Regions from separate parts of the Pectobacterium peruviense genome, predicted to be linked through region 3. Evidence: predicted binding sites of a transcription regulator. Region 3 holds the regulator's gene; each other region holds the start of a gene.
What was found. The regulator ArgR, encoded in region 3, controls arginine synthesis, uptake and breakdown. The targets are predictions, from matches to a motif close to ANTGAATAAAAATACANT.
Positions count from the first base shown of each region.

Region 1: the regulator ArgR is predicted to act here: its motif matches at 2,013-2,030, upstream of argC (N-acetyl-gamma-glutamyl-phosphate reductase).
Region 2: the regulator ArgR is predicted to act here: its motif matches at 2,345-2,362, upstream of argA (amino-acid N-acetyltransferase).

Region 1 covers NZ_CP161826.1:4,670,231-4,674,872, forward strand. Annotated here, with positions in the region: gene argB (acetylglutamate kinase) at 59-832, opposite strand; gene argC (N-acetyl-gamma-glutamyl-phosphate reductase) at 870-1,874, opposite strand; gene argE (acetylornithine deacetylase) at 2,077-3,228, shown strand; gene DUT67_RS21075 (GntR family transcriptional regulator) at 3,283-3,996, shown strand; gene DUT67_RS21080 (starvation-sensing protein RspA) at 4,002-4,642, opposite strand, start outside.
Region 2 covers NZ_CP161826.1:3,813,952-3,818,593, forward strand. Annotated here, with positions in the region: tRNA gene DUT67_RS17210 (tRNA-Met) at 125-201, shown strand; tRNA gene DUT67_RS17215 (tRNA-Met) at 250-326, shown strand; tRNA gene DUT67_RS17220 (tRNA-Met) at 374-450, shown strand; gene amiC (N-acetylmuramoyl-L-alanine amidase AmiC) at 629-1,873, opposite strand; gene argA (amino-acid N-acetyltransferase) at 2,377-3,720, shown strand; gene DUT67_RS17235 (L-talarate/galactarate dehydratase) at 3,785-4,642, opposite strand, start outside.
Region 3 covers NZ_CP161826.1:4,225,193-4,229,834, reverse strand. Annotated here, with positions in the region: gene dnaG (DNA primase) at 1-27, opposite strand, end outside; gene rpsU (30S ribosomal protein S21) at 181-396, opposite strand; gene tsaD (tRNA (adenosine(37)-N6)-threonylcarbamoyltransferase complex transferase subunit TsaD) at 624-1,637, shown strand; gene argR (transcriptional regulator ArgR) at 1,738-2,208, opposite strand; gene mdh (malate dehydrogenase) at 2,678-3,613, shown strand; gene DUT67_RS18995 (helix-turn-helix transcriptional regulator) at 3,877-4,140, opposite strand; gene DUT67_RS18990 (DNA-binding protein) at 4,328-4,642, shown strand, end outside.

The DNA of each region.
Region 1 (4,642 bases), 450 kb from region 3:
CTTACTCCTAAAAATATCATTCATGTTGGTATCGCATCATGCCATACCCAGAAACGACTTACGCCAGAATACGCGTGCCAATCGCCACACCGTTAAACAGTGCAGGCAATTGCTCGGCATGACGCCAACTGGCGATATCAACCGGACGCCCCAGCGCACGAGCGGCATCCAGCGCGGCGTTAACCTTAACAATCATGCCGTCGGTGATGATGCCCTGAGCAATCAGTTGCTCGGCTTTCTCCGCCGTCATTTCGGCAATACGCTGGCCTTTACCATCCAGAATGCCGCTCACATCAGACAGCAGAATTAAATCCGCGCCCAGCGTTTGCGCCAGCGCCGTCGCCGCCTGATCGGCATTGACGTTCATCAGGTCGCCCTGCGCCGTAATACCGATGGAGCTAACAACAGGCAGATAGCCCGCTGACAACAGCGTGTTCAGCAGCGCAGGCGATCCCGCTTCCGCTTTACCGACAAAGCCCAGAGACTCATCTAACTGCGTTACCGTCGTACTACCGCCGTCGCCCAGGCACAAGCCCACTGCGTTGATATCGTGCTTTTTCGCCCATGACAGCAGCGTCTTGTTGGCTGAACCCGCCAGCGCACCGGTAATGATGTCGATCTGATCGGCAGGCGTGACGCGCAGGCCGTTTTTCTTCACAACAGGCAGCGACAGTTTCTTCATCAGCTCATCCACCAGACAGCCACCGCCGTGCACAATCACCAGCGGACGCTGATGTTCCTGACGGTAAGCCACCAGCGCGGTGAACAGACGCTCCAGCGCTTCTTCACTATCCAGTAAAACGCCACCTAACTTGATAATTAACGGATTCATTATGCTTCGTGCCTCGAAATGTCGGGACCAGTAGTCATTAAATTAACGATTGGGTTTCAGGGAAACCAAAACGAATGTTCATGCATTGCACAGCCTGCGCCGCCGCGCCTTTCAGCAGGTTATCTTCGGTTGCCACCACGATGAGGTGCTCACCGTCGACGGCGAAACCGATATCGCAGAACGGTAGGCCAACAACGGATTTCAGCGCCGGGATGCCTTTATCATACAAGCGAACCAGCGGCTTATCGTGATAAGCGTTGTGATAGGCTTCGGCGACATCCTGCTGGGTTACTCCCGGTTGCAGGCGACAGGTGATAGTTTCCAGAATGCCACGGGCAAAGTTGCCCAAATGCGGCGTGAAGATCACTGGCGTACCGAGGTGTGTTGAAATTTCAGGCTCATGGCGGTGGTTGAAAATGCCGTACGGTTGCAAGCTGACTTCACAGAAGCTACTGGTCAGTGACGCTTTACGCCCCGCTCCGCTCACGCCGCTCACGGCATTAATCACTGGCCACTGGGCTGGATTCAGCAGTTGAGCATCAAGCAGCGGTTTCAGAGCCAGCTGCGCAGCCGTCGGATAACAGCCCGGCACGGCAATCAGCTGTGCCTGTTTTACGCTTTCAGCGCGCCATTCCGCCAGCCCGTAAACCGCTTTTTCCAGCCAGTCGGTGTGCTGATGTTCGAAGCCATAATAGCGGCGATAAAATTCAGCATCCTGTACGCGGAACGCGCCGGACAAATCAAAAACAGTGCAGCCTGCCGCCAGAAAAATCGGGGCCAGATCGTGGCTGACTTTGTGGTCGGTCGCCAGAAAAACAACATCCACGCCTTTCGCCGCTTCTTCAGCATCGGTCAGCGGTTTTACCGGTACATCGATGATGCCTTTGAGCTGCGGATGTAAATCAGAAATCAATTTTCCTGCATCGACACTTTGCGCAGAAACCATCAAAGCGGTTATGTTCATCTGTGGGTGACGGTTCAGGTAGAGCGCAAGCTCAGCGCCGGTATAACCACTTGCACCAACAATCAGCGTATTCAGCATGGGATCCGTATACCTTCTTATTTATCTATGGAACAGGTAACAGGGTTCACCAGCGTCGGTACGCTGTTCACCCGCGAAACTCAGTGAAAGTGACGAATCGCCATCGCCGTACCTTTGGGTTTCCTTTCGCCGAGCAATATTGTATTTTTATTCAAAATAAATGCATGAATATTGATACTATCCTAACCAGAGGCTGTCAACAGTGAAGATGAATTTACCCCCTTTTATTGAGCTATATCGGGCATTGATCGCCACACCATCCATCAGTGCTACCGACAGCGCGCTCGATCAAAGTAATCATACCTTAATCAACCTGCTGGCAGGCTGGTTCGGCGATATCGGCTTCCATGTTGAAGTTCAACCGGTCCCCGGCACCCTTAATAAATTTAATATGCTGGCGCGGATTGGTGAAGGAAAAGGTGGCTTATTGTTGGCAGGGCACACCGACACCGTTCCGTTCGACGACGGTCGGTGGACGCGCGACCCCTTCACGCTGACGGAACACGACAACAAGCTGTACGGTTTGGGCACCGCGGATATGAAAGGGTTCTTTGCTTTTATTCTGGATGCCCTGCGCGATATCGATCCAACTAAACTCACGAAACCACTCTACGTGCTGGCGACGGCGGATGAAGAAACGACAATGGCTGGCGCCAAGTATTTCTCCGAATCCACGCAGATTCGCCCGGACTGCGCCATCATCGGCGAACCCACTTCGCTGCAACCGGTGCGCGCCCACAAAGGGCATATGTCCAATGCGATCCGTATTCAGGGGCAGTCCGGCCATTCCAGCGATCCTTCGCGCGGCGTGAACGCGATTGAACTGATGCACGAAGCGATTTCGCACCTGTTGGTGCTGCGCAATACCTTACAAGAACGCTATCACAACCCGATTTTCCATATTCCCTACCCGACGATGAACCTCGGCCACATTCACGGCGGCGATGCAGCCAACCGTATCTGCGGCTGCTGTGAACTGCATATGGATATCCGTCCGCTGCCAGGCATTACGCTTAACGATCTCGACGGACTGCTGTCAGAAGCGCTTGAGCCCGTCAGCCAACGCTGGCCGGGTCGGTTGACCATCAGCGAACTGCATCCGCCGATTCCTGGCTATGAGTGTCCGCCCGATCACCGTCTGATATCAGTCGTGGAGAATCTGCTGGGGACGAAAACGGAAATTGTGAACTACTGCACCGAAGCGCCGTTTATTCAGACGCTGTGCCCAACGCTAGTCTTGGGGCCAGGATCGATTGAACAGGCGCATCAGCCGGATGAATATATTGATACCGCGTTTATCAAACCGACGCGGGAACTGATTTCGCAGGTTATTCATCACTTCTGCCACCACTGACCCGATGAAAGCGGCCCTGTCAGCCACGCTGGCAGGGCCATTTTGAGATAGCTCATGAAAAAGAAAGATTTCATCGCACAGGATTTACTGAGCAAAATCTATCAGCACACCGATCCACTCCCGGAAAAGCTGCCGCCGGAACGCCAGTTGGCGGAAGAATACGGCGTATCGCGCTTCACTATTCGTCAGGCGCTGGAGAAGCTCGCCAGCATCGGCGCGATCCATATGGTGCAAGGATCGGGTAATTTCATTAATCAGGGTGTGCGCAGCAACCCGCTGGTTTATAACTCGATTACCGAAAAGAAATTTACTCAGATTTCATCCCGCCTGCTTAGCCTACATAAACGCCTGCCGAACCGAGAGGAGCAGCAGGTATTTGCTATCAGCGACAATGCGTTCATCTGGGAATTCAGCCGCTTACGTTATGTCGATAACCGCAAGGTGCAGATCGAAATATCGAAAATGCCTGCCGCAGATTTCCCGGATATGAGCCAGAAGATTATTGAAGGCTCGATTCAGCAGTATGTGCTCAGCAAGGGCTATGCGATTTCACACTACCTGACACATTATCAGGCGGTTAACGTCACTAAAGCACAGGCTGAGCTGTTGGGCTGCAAGAAAGGCACGGCGGCGATGCATATTCTTAATCGCGGAATTTTACAGGGCGGGCGCGTGTACGAATCGAGCGATATCATCGATATAGATTACACCTGCACCTACGTCATCCCCTTAAACCTCGATAACCTGGCCTTCCGCCAGTCGCCGTAAGCGACTCAAGGCGTATGCATCGTGCCATCTGGCAGGCGACTCTGCGTCCACTCGTGCGGACGATACACCACGGGGAACTGCCGCGCCGCGTCCAGATCGATACCAACGCCAATACCGGGGCGCTCAATCGGGTACAGATAGCCATTCTCCGGTTCGACCGCCTGCGGGAAGACCTTGCGGGTATTGTCCGGGTAAGCAACAAATTCCTGAATCGCGGCGTTGTGCAGGTGGATATTGAGGTGGATGTTGACCGCCGCGCCGATGGGCGTCATATCCGGCGGACAGTGCCACGCTAACCGAACGCCAAAGTTCTGACAGAATGCACCCAGCTTCAGCGCTGGCGTAATTCCGCCAATTTGTGAGACATGGCAGCGCATGAAATCAACCTGACGGTTAATCACCAGATTTTGCCACTCGGCCGGGTTGTTAAACAACTCTCCCGTAGCCAGCGGCACCGCGCTCTGACTGCGGATCTGCGCCAGCCACTCGTTTTGTGCAGGCGGCAAAATATCTTCGATAAAATAGGGACGATAAACTTCTACTGCTTTGGCGAACTGCACTGCCTGATTCGGGAACAAGCGCTCATGAACATCATGTAGGATGTGAAAACGATCGCCATATTTCTCCCGTAGGGCACGGAACATGG
Region 2 (4,642 bases), 410 kb from region 3:
CCCCCATTACGTTCACAAAACAATCCATCCGGCGGTAAATCAATCACCTAACAGCCAAATACAGCGTTTTTTACAGAAATAGGTTGCATCAATGTTCGCGGAGAGTATAGTGCGCATCCACGGACGCGGGATGGAGCAGCCTGGTAGCTCGTCGGGCTCATAACCCGAAGGTCGTCGGTTCAAATCCGGCTCCCGCAACCAATTGATGTGAGTCGTCCATCAAAAGCAGTAAAGATAAGTCAGTACGGACGCGGGATGGAGCAGCCTGGTAGCTCGTCGGGCTCATAACCCGAAGGTCGTCGGTTCAAATCCGGCTCCCGCAACCAATTGATGTGAATCGTCCATCAAAGCAGTGAAGATTAGTTATTACGGACGCGGGATGGAGCAGCCTGGTAGCTCGTCGGGCTCATAACCCGAAGGTCGTCGGTTCAAATCCGGCTCCCGCAACCAACTAAAACTATCTTTTAAGAAGTAAACGATAAAGCACCTTAACGGGTGCTTTTTTGTTTTTTGTGCCACATGTTTTCTACGCATGCCCTACTTCTACACTCGTCTACGACATATTTCCTTTAAACCGCGCCGACAAGACGCGGTTACTGCGTAATATTGACGCTACTCACCACACCCACTACCGCTCCGCCTGACTAGCGAAGTAGGCTTTAATCCCTGCGAAAATGGATTCGGCAATTTGCTGCTGGAAATGACTGGTACGCAGCTTACGTTCTTCTTCCAGATTACTGATAAATGCCGTCTCAACCAGAACAGAAGGGATATCCGGGGCTTTCAGTACTGCAAATCCGGCCTGATCAACACTGTTTTTGTGCAGACGGTTCACCTTGCCCAGCCGAGTCAGGATCTCTTTACCAAACGTTAAGCTGTCGCCAATCGTCACGGTCTGCACCAGATCGAACATGGTATGATCCAAATAGCGATCACCGCTCATACTCACCCCACCGATCAAATCCGATTCATTCTGCGTCTCAGCCAAAAATTTAGCAGCGGTGCTGGTTGCCCCTTTCTTCGAGAGTGCAAAAACCGACGATCCCCTGGCAGCTCGATTGGTAAAGGCATCCGCATGAATCGAAATGAACAGATCGGCACGCTGCTTGCGCGCTTTCGCCACCCGTACACGCAGCGGAATGAATACATCTTCATTGCGCGTCATATACGCTTTCATATTGGATTCATTATCGATCAGCTTGCGCAAGCGGCGGGCGATTTGCAGCACGATGTCTTTTTCGCGCGTTTTATTCTTGCCAATCGCGCCAGGATCCTCACCACCGTGACCGGGATCGAGCATAATAATCAGTGGGCGATCTCGCCCGGCCTTCCCCGCTTTCGGCGCTTCCGCTGGCAGCGTGCGTTCTAAATCGCCTTTGTTGTAATCCTCCAGCAGCGCCAGCAGTGGATCGTCTTCGTTGTCGTAGCGCCCTGCGGCAGGGTACAAATCCAGCACCAGCCGGTGTTTGAATTCAGCCACTGGCCCCAGCGTAAAGACTTTGGTCGTTGCCTGCTGTTTGAGTTCCAACACAAAACGCACCGTACTTTTATCAAACTGCCCGATGCGCGCTTCTTTAATCAGCGGATCGTTATCCTGCTGAAACTGGCTGGCTATTTCCTTCAGTACCTTGTTCAGATGAACATTTTCGATATCCACCACGATGCGTTCAGGATTACTGAGGCTAAACTGTTTATATTTCAGCGAATGATTGGATTCCAACGTGACGCGGGTATAGGCGGAAGACGGCCAAACACGCACGGCGATAACCTGTGCCGTCGCAGCCAAACCCACACCACTTACGCTTAATAGCCAGGTTGCTGCTGCGCTTTGTAATAGACGCCGTCGAGTCAGATGATGATTCGAATAAGACATGCCGCTCCGATCTAATTGCTGTGCGCTATCCTGCATTGTCGTGTTACCACTGCGCGGATATGCCATCAAAAAATGAATAAAGGTAAAAATTGTCAAAAACTTTAACGAATCTGCTCCGCCCTGTCATGCAAAAATCCTGTGCATGCCCGTCATACTTCAAGCTGCATGTGCGTTGGCTTCCCTTAAATACTCGGCCCGTCGTGGGCCTCGCCCTGAAGGGCCGCTGCAAGCAGCGTTCAAATCTGCTCCCGACAGATTTGTCACCCCACTTACTTATGTAAGCTCCCGGGGACTCGCGCGGTTGCCGCGTTACGAGGCTCAGAAATGAGCCCCGCCCTAACGGGCCAACGCTTTGCGTTGTTCAAAACGCCAACGTTTTGTCCTGCAACTCGAATTATTTAGGGCATGGTGACGATATGAAACAAAACTCTCGTTTTTCTGGTTAATACTTCCTCTTGCGTTTTACGCTATAAAGAATAAAAATACAGAAATTACGAATAAAAATGCAAAGAGGGCTCACAGTGAAGGAACGTAGTACAGAGCTGGTTCAGGGCTTCCGCCATTCAGTTCCCTATATCAATGCCCACCGTGGCAAAACGTTTGTCATCATGTTAGGTGGCGAGGCCATTGAACATGCCAACTTCTCTAGCATCGTAAATGATATTGGGCTGTTACACAGTCTGGGGATCAAGCTGGTCGTCGTTTATGGTGCCCGTCCCCAGATCGATGCCAACCTGACAACGCACCACTACGAGCCCCACTATCATAAAAATACCCGTATCACCGACAGCGCCACGCTGGAACTGGTTAAACAGGCGGCGGGTATGCTGCAACTGGACATCACCGCTCGGCTGTCGATGAGCCTGAACAACACACCGCTGCAAGGTGCCCATATTAATGTCGTCAGCGGTAATTTTATTATCGCGCAGCCACTTGGCGTTGATGACGGTGTGGACTACTGCCACAGTGGCCGTATTCGCCGTATTGATGAAGAAGCGGTTCACCGCCAGTTGAATAGCGGCGCGATTGTGCTGCTTGGCCCAGTTGCTGTTTCAGTCACTGGCGAAAGTTTCAATTTAACCTCAGAAGAGGTTGCAACTCAGCTCGCCATTAAGCTGAAAGCAGAGAAGATGATCGGCTTCTGCTCGTCACAGGGTGTGACCAATGAAGAGGGCCGCATCATCTCCGAGCTGTTCCCGGACGATGCGCAGCAGCGTATTGATGTACTGGAACAGGCTGGCGATTACCATTCTGGTACGGTCAGATTCCTGCGCGGTGCAGTCAAAGCCTGTCGTAGCGGCGTGCGCCGTAGCCACCTGATCAGCTATCAGGACGACGGCGCGCTGTTGCAGGAACTGTTCTCACGCGATGGAATCGGTACGCAGATCGTGATGGAAAGCGCCGAGCAGGTTCGCCGTGCGACCATCAATGACATCGGCGGTATTCTGGAATTGATCCGTCCGCTGGAAGAACAAGGCATTCTGGTTAGACGCTCGCGTGAACAGCTGGAAATGGAGATCGACAAATTCACCGTCGTGGTACGTGATAACCTGACCATCGCCTGTGCCGCGCTTTATCCGTTCCCGGAAGAAAGCATCGGTGAAATGGCCTGCGTCGCGGTTCACCCGGATTACCGCAGTTCATCACGTGGCGATATGCTGTTAATGCGCGTTGCCGCTCAGGCGCGCCAGCAGGGTCTACAAAAGCTGTTCGTGCTGACCACACACAGCATCCACTGGTTTCAGGAGCGCGGCTTTTTACCCGCCGAAGTGGAAATGCTGCCGAAGAAAAAACAGGCGCTGTACAACTATCAGCGTCGCTCGAAGATTCTGGTGCTGGACCTCTGAATTATTCCATTCAATAAAGCTTCTCGTGGCCGATAGTAAAATCGGCCACGATGATTTCATCGGTTTAGGGCTGCTTGCCAAACTCACAGCTCAGCGTCGTCCACTTCCTTGCCTGTTCACTCAGCGTAAACCCTAACCCCAGACGATCGGACACCCACATGCGCCCATCGCGCAACTCTAGCTGCTCGTTGAAGAGCGGGTTCAGCCATTCGAAATGTTCCAGCCAGGGTTCAATCGGATAGGCCGCAGCCAGGTGCAAATGCACTTCCATCGCAAAGTGTGGCGCCAGCTTACGCCCATGTTTTGCCGCCAGATCCATGATTTTCAGGAAAGGAGAAATCCCACCCACACGCGGCGCATCAGGCTGAACAAAATCACTGGCATTACCAAGAATCAGCTGTTCGTGCTCGCGGAAACTGGTCAACATCTCACCCGTGGCAATCGGCGTATCCAGCGCTGCCGTCAGCGCCGCATGACCTTCTACATCGTAAGCATCCAGCGGCTCTTCAATCCAGACCAGATTAAAGGCTTCCATCTTTCTGCCCATCCGAATCGCCGTTTCGCGATCCCACTGCTGATTAGCATCCACCATCAGCGGGAAATCGTCTCCTAACGCTTCGCGTACCGCGGTGAGACGACGGATATCCTCCGCCGTATTCGGCTGGCCAACTTTCAGTTTGATCCCACCGATACCGCTTGCGCGGGAGATCACGACATTTTTTAATACCTGATCCAACGGCGTATGCAGGAAGCCACCGGAGGTGTTGTAGCACTGAACGGAATCACGGTGTGAACCCAACAGCTTCGACAAAGGCAAACCTGCACGCTTAGCTTTCATGTCCCACAGTGCAATGTCGAGCGGAGAAATAGCCTGCACCGCCATTCCGCTGCGGCCAACCGATGCCCCAGCCCACAGCAGTTT
Region 3 (4,642 bases):
AAATACGCGTGGGATTCGTCCAGCCATAAGCCCCTGGTGTATACCTTTCTGTAACGTGGTTACATTGGATATAGCTTATAAACGACAACAAGCCGCGCTTCCTTTAGGAAAGCACGGCCTTCGTATGCAACTGCTAAGTCTGCGGATTAATCACGCGTTGGAGGGAAACCCTCCTGAAAATTAATACAGACGAGTGCGGCGTGCGTTTTCTCGAGCCAATTTCTTCGCATGACGTTTCACTGCAGAAGCTTTGGCGCGCTTACGTTCGGTCGTTGGTTTTTCATAAAACTCACGACGACGAACTTCAGCCAGAACGCCCGCTTTTTCACAGGAACGTTTGAAGCGACGCAGAGCTACGTCGAACGGCTCGTTTTCACGTACTTTAATTACCGGCATGTGCCTCTCACCTCAATAAATTCGGTTTGCCGCTGGCCTTGTGCCAGCCTTTTCAAAATGGTGCGGAATTCTACTGCAAACGTGACGCCTTTGTAAAGCATTGCGGTGATCATAAAACACCCAACCGCGGCCAGCGCAGAAATCAGGTCGCTTATGGTAGACTATCCGCAGTTTGAAGCAAGCGGCATTTTACGAATGCTCGTATCGTCATCAAAGTAGGAACAGCAATGCGCGTATTGGGTATCGAAACATCCTGTGATGAAACCGGAGTGGCTATTTATGGCACGGAAGTGGGTTTGCTCGCCAATCAGCTATACAGTCAGGTCAAATTACATGCTGATTACGGTGGCGTAGTACCTGAGCTAGCCTCACGCGATCACGTGCGCAAAACGGTTCCTCTGATTCAAGCGGCGCTGCGTGAAGCCGGGTTACAGGCTGACGATATCGATGGTGTGGCTTATACCGCCGGCCCTGGTTTGGTTGGCGCGCTATTGGTGGGCGCGACGGTCGGCAGGTCGTTGGCGTTCGCTTGGGGCGTGCCAGCGGTTCCTGTGCATCATATGGAAGGGCATTTGCTGGCGCCGATGCTGGAAGATAACCCACCAGCGTTCCCCTTCGTGGCGCTGCTGGTTTCTGGTGGTCATACGCAGCTCATCAGCGTGACAGGCATTGGCGAATACCGCTTGCTGGGCGAATCGGTTGACGATGCGGCGGGTGAAGCGTTTGATAAAACGGCGAAGTTGCTGGGATTGGATTATCCCGGTGGTCCAATGCTATCGAAAATGGCGCAGGCAGGTGATTCTCAACGTTTTACATTCCCGCGTCCGATGACCGATCGTCCGGGGTTGGATTTCAGTTTTTCTGGGCTAAAAACGTTTGCTGCCAATACGATTCGTAGCAACGGTGATGACGACCAAACGCGTGCCGATATTGCGCGTGCTTTTGAAGATGCCGTCGTGGATACGCTGGCCATCAAGTGTCGTCGTGCATTGGATGATACGGGCTTTAAACGACTCGTCATGGCCGGTGGTGTGAGCGCAAATCGGACATTGCGCCAGCGCTTAGGTGAAGTAATGGCAAAACGCGGTGGTGAAGTGTTTTATGCGCGTCCCGAATTCTGCACGGATAATGGTGCGATGATTGCCTATGCGGGCAGCGTACGTCTGCTGCATGGCGCAAGCCAGACGCTGGGCGTATCCGTTCGTCCACGTTGGCCGTTGGCTGAATTACCTGCGGTGTAAAAATGCCTGAACGATACTCGCTACGTGTAGCGGCCTACACGTAGCGAGGAAGGCGCAGCAAAGAATTGAGTAACCAAAAAACGGCAGCGGACAAGTGGAATTACAGCTCTTGTTCGAAGAGTACCAGAATCGCTTCGTAAAGCTGTTTGACGCTGAAGCCTCTTGCTGGGGTGGTGAAGATGGTGTCATCACCAGCGATAGTGCCAAGAATCCCTTCTGACTTCCCTAGTGAGTCCAGCAGACGAGCAATGAGCTGTGCGGCACCTGGGCTGGTATGTATGACGACGACCGAGTCGTTGTAGTCAACGTCGAGCACAAGGTTCTTCAGCGGGCTGGATGTGGTAGGGACGCCGAGTTCAGCAGGGAGGCAATACACCATTTCCATTTTTGCATTGCGTGTGCGCACCGCGCCAAATTTCGTTAGCATGCGTGACACTTTGGATTGGTTGATGTTTTCAAATCCTTCGTCTTGCAATGCCTGAACAATCTCACTTTGAGAGCTGAACTTCTCTTCCTTTAACAGCGCTTTGAACGCTTTAACGAGGTCTTCTTGTTTTGTCGAATTTCGCATTCTGCACCGGATTAATTGTTATGGTTAATCTTTCTATTATGCAGTTGTGTGAATTTTTATGCAATTAAATCGCCTATAATTCCAGTCTATTTCCCCATATATGCGCTAGTCGCTGTTTTCAAAAAAATTCATCCTATCGGGTAGTCCGAGAAATGCGTCCTGCGTCACATAAAAGTAAATCAAATGTTATCAGAATGATGTTGTTTGGACGCCATTGATCGGTGTAATGTAGCCCACTGGTTAAACGCACGTGAATGAACACCACGTTATAGCTCAATAGCTTATTAACTTTACTTACCTTTCAAACGAATGATTGTTTTTGATTTATTATTAGAGACATAGCGAATTTTTTGTCTCTCGTTCATTTGTAGAAAAATAAGTAGACTGATTTTATCCCCATTTTTATATTCTGTTTATAACCAAATGAATTCACGGCACTTTTTTATTTTACGATAATAAGGAGTTTAGGATGAAAGTTGCAGTTCTCGGAGCAGCAGGTGGTATCGGTCAGGCACTCGCACTCCTCCTCAAAACCCAGCTTCCTTCAGGTTCAGAACTATCCCTCTACGATATCGCTCCGGTAACGCCGGGTGTTGCCGTCGATCTGAGCCATATTCCTACAGCAGTGAAGATCAAAGGCTATAGCGGTGAAGATGCTAAACCGGCGCTTGTTGGCGCGGATATCGTGCTGATTTCCGCAGGTGTGGCACGTAAACCTGGTATGGATCGTTCCGATCTGTTCAACGTCAATGCTGGCATTGTGCGTAATCTGGTTGAGCAAATTGCGGTTACCTGCCCGAAAGCCTGCATCGGTATCATTACCAACCCAGTGAACACGACCGTTGCCATCGCAGCCGAAGTGCTGAAAAAAGCCGGCGTGTATGACAAAAACAAACTGTTCGGCGTAACCACGCTGGATATCATCCGTTCCAACACGTTCGTTGCTGAGCTGAAAGGCAAACAGCCGCAGGATATTAATGTGCCGGTTATCGGCGGGCACTCTGGCGTGACGATTCTGCCTCTGCTGTCTCAGGTTCCTGGCATTAGCTTCAGCGAGCAGGAAGTGGCCGATCTGACCAAGCGCATTCAGAATGCGGGCACCGAAGTTGTTGAAGCCAAAGCAGGTGGCGGATCGGCAACGTTGTCTATGGGTCAGGCTGCTGCGCGTTTTGGTCTGTCTCTGGTTCGCGCGCTGCAAGGTGAAAGCGGTGTGGTTGAGTGTGCATACGTTGAAAGCGATGGCAAACATGCGCGCTTCTTCGCACAGCCAATTTTATTAGGCAAAGATGGTGTCGCTGAGCGTAAAGATATCGGCGCATTAAGTGCGTTTGAGCAAAACGCACTTAACAGCATGCTGGATACGCTGAAGCAGGATATTGAGTTAGGCGAGACGTTCATCAAGTAATTGATTACCCGTCATACTTCAAGCTGCATGTGCGTTGGCAATACTTGGCTCATTTCTGAGCCTCGCCCTAGAGGGCCGTCGCAAGCGACGTTCAAATTGGCTAAGCCAATTTTTCCTCGCTCACCCCAGTCACTTACTTATGTAAGTGACTGGGGACTCTCTGCGTCGCCGCCTGCCTGCAACTCGAATTATTTAGGGTATTATTGAATGTTAATAATACGCAGAATAAAAAGCCGGAGATGTCTATCTCCGGCTTTTCTTTTTTAATCGGGGCGGATGAGTTTTTTTCTATCGATGAGCTCATTGGTCTCTGGATTGTAGTACCGGCTGGGCCAAATCTCTGATGGATGAATACTCAGCGCATCGGCGATAAGCCATTCTCCCTTGGGCCAAGGGCGTGAGAGCGCGTTGGCTAGCGTAGATGAGCTTAATCCGGCCGCTCGCGATACCGCCGCCAGCGTCGTATTTTTCTTGCGCAGTGCAGCAATGATATCAGCGGGATGCCAGTCTTGTTTCCTTAAAATCATAATCCTTCCCTTATTTGCTATAAGACGACTGTAGATTAGTGGTATAAATAACGGATGTTAGTTATATGCCGAGCTAACATGACATTATTATTTGGAAATAATATAGCATTAATTTTTCTTAAAATTCTCAATTAATTTCCAAATAAGCGCGTTTTTGTTAGGGATGGCACTATCAGGATGAATGGCAATGAAAAAAGAGTGGTTTGCTACCAGCGAATTGGTTGGAGTCGGCGGCCTTCCGAAATCAAGACAAGGATTAAATAAGCGCGCCCGCGAGGATGGATGGGAGAAACGCCGCCGTAAAGGCGTCCAGGGAAGAGGAGTGGAATACTCAATTCATAGCTTGCCGGATACGGTAAAAAAGTCCCTATTACTCGAAAACGAGCCTTCCGCCTACTCGGCGAAACAGCCTGCGGCACTAGCCGTATGGATGCAGATTTATCAGCAACTATCTGAAAAAGAAAGAGATGAGCTAATCGCTTATATTTTGCGAATCGGTGTG